3 regions of the Paenibacillus sp. P3E genome follow, and region 2 is predicted to be linked to each of the others. Evidence: predicted binding sites of a transcription regulator. Region 2 holds the regulator's gene; each other region holds the start of a gene.
What was found. Region 2 encodes Rex, which represses fermentation and respiration genes when NADH is low (regulators of the CRP and FNR family bind a similar motif). Its sites were predicted from a motif close to TTGTGAAATATTTCACAA; they were not measured.

Region 1 (2,280 bases), on a different contig from region 2:
AACGGCACCCGTTTACGTTATTCTTAAAAAAGACAATGTACATAATCAAGACATGTCTGAACAGCAGCGGAAGGCTGGAGTCAGGCGGGAGAAGGCGGTGCCGGGAATGTCCGCGAAGTGGGTGTGGCGTATTTTACTGGGAATAATGATAATTGCAACCTTAAGCGGCTGCTCATCGGTGCTTGGCACTCCAACAGATGGGAACGATGCCGCGGCTGGAAATGCCGGACCGGGCTTTTCGGTTCGGGTCGGTGACAGCGAGCTCGCTGGAAGCGCGGGCAGGCAGCTAAGTGAAGCCTATACAGATGGGGTGACGCTCATCGAGTTGCTCAAGAACAGTGGCGTAGCCACGTTTGCGGATGACGGGTACAAGATCCTGGCAGTCAACAAAGTATCTTTGAGTCCCGAGTGGAGTTGGGAGATTCAATTGAATGGCAAAAAAAATACGGATTGGAACAGCCGCGTTGACCGCGGGGACACTATCGTGGCTGAAGCCGTACCAGCAGCAAGCGGGGCAGAACTGCAGCCGGTCATTTTCACTGTTAACGGGGGTAGTGAGCAGCCGCAAATGACGCATTCTTACGTACTGCCGTATACCGAGGACCTGTCCGTACGGGGTGTATTGAAGACCAGCGGAATGGTGCAACTCTCCGAGGATAATAAGACGATAATCAGTATAATGGATTACAAGCCGCTCAGTAATGAGGCATGGATGCTGAAGGTCAATGGCAAGCAACTGCTGGACACCGGGATCGATATGAAGCTTAGACCACAGGATACTCTGGAGGTTGTGCTTGTGTTGCTCTAAATGAAGTACTATTTCGCCACATTCCTTAGGCTTACGTCAAGGAATATGGCGTTTTTTTGTGTCCCAAAAGAGTTAAGGAAGCGTGATTAAAATTATGTGAAATGCTTCACAATTGGTGTGACTGCAATCACAAATCCGCTTTAAATTTTAACAGTATAATTTCACTATCAGATCATGTTGTGTTGAAGTTCAGACGCATGAAGGAGGGTCATGACAGTGACAGTGGAGAGAGAAAAGCTAGTACTCATAGGTAACGGAATGGCAGGAGTAGGCACAATTGAGCAGATTTTGAAGCTTGGCGGCGCTTATGATATTACTGTGTTCGGAAGTGAGCCGCATCCCAATTACAATCGCATTATGCTGTCCTACGTTCTGGAAGGCAGCAAAACAATCGAAGACATTATCCTCAATGACCGCCAGTGGTATGCGGATCATCATATTACTTTGCATACAGGAACCACAGTTATCCGTATTGATGAAGCATCTCGGCAGATCATCACAGATAATGGGCTGTCGGTTGCCTATGACAAAGCGATCATTGCTACAGGCTCGAAATCGTTCATTCTGCCAGTACCGGGAAGCGACAAGGAGGGGGTAGTTGGCTTCCGTGATATCGCAGATTGTGATGCCATGCTTGCAGCAGCCAAGCAGTACCGCACGGCAGCAGTTATCGGGGGCGGACTCCTGGGACTGGAAGCGGCCAAAGGACTTGTGAATCTCGGCATGGACGTTACGGTTGTGCATCTGCTGGAAGATCTGATGGAGCGCCAGCTGGATCATACAGCTTCCTCCATGCTTCAGGCAGAACTGGCCCGCCAGGGCGTGAAGTTTGCCATGGGCAAGCAGACCGTTGAGCTGACCGGGGATGAACGTGTGAACGGACTTCGTTTCAGTGACGGATCGGAGCTGGCGGCGGATTTTGTAGTGATGGCTGTGGGAATTAAGCCGAATATACAGCTCGCCAGAGAAAGCGGCATTGCGGTAAACCGCGGGATTGTTGTCGATGACTATCTGCAAACCTCGATGCCAGATGTATATTCCGTAGGTGAATGTACAGAACACAGAGGAACTTGCTATGGTCTGGTTGCACCATTGTTCGAGCAAGGAATGGTGCTTGCCAAACATTTGTGCAACGTGCCGACTCAGCCTTATGAAGGTTCGGTTGTAGCCACCAAGCTAAAAATCTCTGGAGTAGATGTCTTCTCTGCCGGTGAGTTCACAGAAACCTCAGAGCACACCGTCATCTCAGCCAAAGATGAATGGAAGCGGACCTACAAGAAGATTCTGCTTAATAATAATATTATTGTCGGGGCAGTCCTCTTCGGCGATGTCACGGAATCGGCCAGTCTGCAGAAGCTGGTGAAGCAGGGTGCGGAAATGACCGAGGAGATTTATAGCGAAGTTATGGGCACGGGCTGCTGTGGCGGAGGCGGAGCGAAAAAAAGCTTATCGGTGGAAACGATGGCCGATGA
Region 2 (2,280 bases):
CCAGGAAAATCGACTGTGCGCCGTATTCGGTCGCCATCAGCAATGCTTCCGGTGCAGGTACTGCTGTTGGATCTCCGCTCACACCTTTGTGGATCAGAGCAGCCAGGCGCATCTCCTCGAACATATCCAGATTGTTATTGCTTGCCGCACCGTCAGTGCCCAGCGATACCTTGACTCCCGCACGCAACAGCTCCGGTACCCGTGCTACACCGCTTGCGAGCTTCAAGTTACTGCCAGGATTATGGGATACCCCTACGTTGTAACGTGCTAGAATCTCTATTTCTTCATCATTCAAATGAACCCCGTGAGCCACGAGGGCCGGCCGCGTGAACATCCCCAGCTTCTCCAGATGCGCTACCGGACGCAGGCCGTAATCTGCAGCATTCTGTTCGACCTCCCGCCGGGTTTCGGACATGTGTGTATGCATAGGCAGGTTCAAATCATGGGCAGCCTGTACAAATTTCACGAAAAATTCAGGAGGACAGGTGTAAGGGGCATGCGGGGAAATCATCGTCGTGATCCTTCCATCCGCCTTTCCATGCCAATTTCGCGCAAAGGCTATCGCCTCCGCCAGCTTATGGTTCTGCACATCCTCAGGACAGAGGCCGATAACCCCGCGCATAAGCACGGCACGCATTCCCGACTGCTCTGAAACCTCAGCAACCCTGTCCATATGGTCATACATATCCAGGAAGGTGGTTGTGCCTCCCTTCAGCATTTCCAGTACAGACAAAGAGGTTCCCCAGTAGACATCGTCACTAGTGAATTTTTCTTCCATGGGCCACATCTTCTCCTGCAGCCAGTTCTGAAGAACCATGTCATCCCCATATCCGCGGAGCAGAGACATGGCGGTGTGGCCATGGGTGTTGACCAGACCCGGCATGAACAACAGACGGCTGCCGTCAACGGTCTGTGTCCCTTCTTCAATAACAGGTTTGACTTCTCCTATGTATGTGATGAGATCATTTTCTATAGTCATATAGCCGCTTAGAACCGGACTTTCCGTACCCGGCACCAGAAATCGCCCATTTACAATTACTGTCTTATTGCTGTTCATCTTCCACTTCGTCCTTTCCATCGTGCAAATAATAGGCCAGACTCTGCAAATCGGTAGTAAAATCAGCGGCGTGAATCCGGATGTTGGATGGCGTCTTCAAGATTACGGGTGCAAAATTAAGGATCGCCTCAATGCCTGAATCTACCAGAATATCTGCAACATTCTGTGCTTCACTATCCGGTACAGTGATAATACCGATGCGGATGCCCTGTTCGCGGATCGTGCTTCCCAGCTCTTCCATGGGCTGGACAATGAGTGAGTTGATTTTCTGCCCGACCTTGGGAGCATAGGAATCAAAAACAGCAGTGATTTTCATCGTGTCCTTCAAGTAAGCATTGTAATTTGAGAGAGCGTGGCCGAGATTACCTGCACCCACCAATGCCACGTTGATTTGCTGGTCAAGCTTCAAGATATGGCGGATTTTCTCAATCAGGTATGACACATCATAGCCAATACCCTTTCTGCCGAAATCCCCGAAATAGGCCAAATCCTTGCGGATTTGCGCCGGATTCAGATCCAGCTTTTGTCCCAGCTCCTGGGAAGATACGGTGGAGATTTCACGCTTCAGGAGATCATTCAGGAAGCGCAGGTACACTGGAAGTCTGCGTACCACGGCCTCCGATATTTTATCCGATTTCATATTTTCTCCTCCTAAAAGTTTTGTGAGCAATGCATCATAGTATTACTTCGTACAAAACTCACTTCGTAAGCATATGCCAAGTTTTGTGAGCATAAGTACAATCCATTCCCTGGTATCTCAGCACGAACCGGATACCAGGAGAACAGAGCTTCGTTGTTCCTTGACTATATTTGAAATGATTGCAGGTTAAGATACGCTGCCGTCTTCAAGCCATTCCGCAATTCGCGGAACCATCTGATCCGTCAGCATATGCTCCATTTTGGGTCCAGGCAGCGAGTAGAGGAAATACTTTCCGTAATAAGATTCGATAACCCTGGTATCATATACTATAACAATACCCCGGTCCTGGGCAGTACGCACCAGCCGGCCGAAACCCTGTTTGAAGCGGATAACCGCCTGGGGAACCGACAGCTTCATAAACGGGTTCTTTTTCTGTGCCTGAAGCAGCTCTGCCTTAGCCTCCGCAAGCGGATGGTTCGGTGGTTGAAAAGGCAGTCTGACAATGGCCAGACAGGTCAAAGCCTCGCCGGGAATATCCACACCTTCCCAGAAGCTGCTTGTTCCGAGCAATACAGAGGCGGAG
Region 3 (2,280 bases), on a different contig from region 2:
TATGGCGGACGAATCAGTGTTGTCCCTTTGCCAGTGATCTTCGTAAGGATAGCGTTGTCCCCGTTCATTTCGGCAAGTGCAGCAGAGGCAGACGCATAGAACTTCTCTTTGCGGTGCGTCATGCCATGCAAGCCGAGACCACTTCCCATCTCCACAATCCGCTTCACCTGGGAAGGATAACGGTTCATATTGGGTCCAATCATGAAGAACGTTGCCTTGACATCATACTTGTCCAGGATGTCCAGCAGCTCAGATGTTGTCGCTGACGGTCCGTCATCAAAGGTCAGATACAAGGTAGTACCCGGCTTGGCTACAGGAGTTTTTGCAGGTTCTTCGGGGGTTACAGGCGGCGTCAGCTCGCTCTTGTATTTGCTTAAGAACCCTGCGTCATCCAAGGTTGCCGAGGCATCATAGACGCGCAGTAAATATTTCTCCGGTTCAAAGGAAATGATATATCCGAGGTAGGCGCTTATCTTCAGCGGAACCATCAATGTTCCGTTCTGAAGAAATGTATCTGCCTTGGCAACCGTTCCATCCTGGAGCTTAGCTCCCCCATTGTCCCCCAGCAGCCTGAGCGTTCGTCCCCCGCCGTCGACCTGAATGCCATCTGGAAGACCGGTGAGGGTCCACTTCAGTTCTGCCGCCAAAGCGCGGAGAGGAACATAATAGGTATCATTTTGGGATACGGCTGTGATACCGCTTAGGGTATCCCCTACCCCCAACTTCAGAGATTTGTTCACTCCCGTTGCACTTGCTGTTGTTTGAATGACACCGAAGCACAGGAATAAAGACATGAATAAGAGCATTATCTTTTTAGTAGCCACCGACACAATCTCCAATCTATGTATATTTATCTATTACTTTAGCATACATAGATATAACGTAATTTGAGAGATTGTAACCGCGAGCAGAAAAAGTTGTAACTGTTATGCTGTGATATATGACATATTGTCATTATTTTCAGAAAGAACTCAAACTTAGTCGAATGCTGTCATAGTAAGCAAATCCCAATGAATTCGGGCCTTTTACGGCTTAAATATTTGTGACGAAAATAGTAACATTTGTGAAATTATGAACAAAATTTGAACATTCTTAAAATAACCTTAAGGCGCACCGTTACTGTGATCTTTATCATACGTTAAGGATGTTGTAACAAATTGATCACATATATTTAACTGAATGGACATTTTTAAGGACGATTATAGCTTTTATTACAAAATATGTATTTTGCATTATGGGTAAGTACTTCTTACTATAGATACAGGTTAATGTTTGCCCGCTAAAGATCGGTGCATGAAAAGAACTATTGAAGGAAGGAGTTCTATATGAAAAAAAAGGGACCGTTATACGCTTTGTTTCTCAGCCTCATCCTCCTCCTGCCGGGATGCAGTTCACTCGCTGTTCTGAACCCGAAGGGGCCGTCTGCACGAACTTTATCTGACACCATCATCCTTTCTATTCTCGTGATGCTCGGTGTTCTGGCCGTTGTCTACATCTTATATATCTTCGTGCTGGTGAAATACCGGGCCAAGAAAAGCAATGAAGGATACATTCCGGAGCATGAGGAGGGCAACAAGGTGCTCGAAGCGATCTGGATTATTATCCCGATCATTATCGTGGCCTTCCTGTCCGTTGTGACAGTCAAAACGACTAGCGCTGTCGAGAAGCAGGCCGAAGATTACAAAGACCAGACTCCTCTCGTCATCTATGCTTCTTCTTCCAACTGGAAATGGCATTTCAGCTATCCAGAGGAAGGCATTGAAACCGTGAACTATGTCAATATGCCGGTGCACCGGGCAGTAGAGTTCAGAATGTACTCTTTCGGTACCATCACAAGCCTATGGATTCCACAGCTTGCCGGACAAAAGTATGCGATGAGCGACATGCTTACCACGCTTCATCTTTCCGCAGATACTGAAGGCTCATATATTGGCAAGAATGCCAACTTCAGCGGTAAAGGCTTCGCCCATATGGAATTCGAAGCGCTTGTCATGAGCAGCAAGGATTATGACAAGTGGGTGAAAGAGGTCAAGGAAACGGCTCCTAAGCTTACAGAAGAAGAATTCAAGGGCCTGCTCGCCACCGATTTTCTTGGACGTAAAACTTATTCTTCCACCCATCTGGAATTCAGCCCTCCTCCGGGAGACCACAGCGAGCATATGAGCGGTGAAGGCAAGGAGATGGATATGGATAACGGAAATATGGATCATCAGAACAATAAGGATATTCATCCTTCACCGGAGCCTTCGAGCCAGACCGAGTTCGACAGTAAACCGAATC

Region 1: the regulator Rex is predicted to act here: its motif matches at 903-920, upstream of nirB (nitrite reductase large subunit NirB).
Region 3: the regulator Rex is predicted to act here: its motif matches at 1,062-1,079, upstream of qoxA (cytochrome aa3 quinol oxidase subunit II).

Annotation. Positions count from the first base shown of each region.
Region 1 covers NZ_LVWH01000081.1:1,017-3,296, forward strand. Annotated here, with positions in the region: gene A3842_RS08315 (hypothetical protein) at 53-808, shown strand; gene nirB (nitrite reductase large subunit NirB) at 1,019-2,280, shown strand, end outside.
Region 2 covers NZ_LVWH01000114.1:31,271-33,550, reverse strand. Annotated here, with positions in the region: gene A3842_RS10365 (amidohydrolase) at 1-1,057, opposite strand, end outside; gene A3842_RS10360 (redox-sensing transcriptional repressor Rex) at 1,044-1,697, opposite strand; gene dinG (ATP-dependent DNA helicase DinG) at 1,884-2,280, opposite strand, start outside.
Region 3 covers NZ_LVWH01000235.1:3,377-5,656, forward strand. Annotated here, with positions in the region: gene A3842_RS30630 (polysaccharide deacetylase family protein) at 1-824, opposite strand, end outside; gene qoxA (cytochrome aa3 quinol oxidase subunit II) at 1,326-2,280, shown strand, end outside.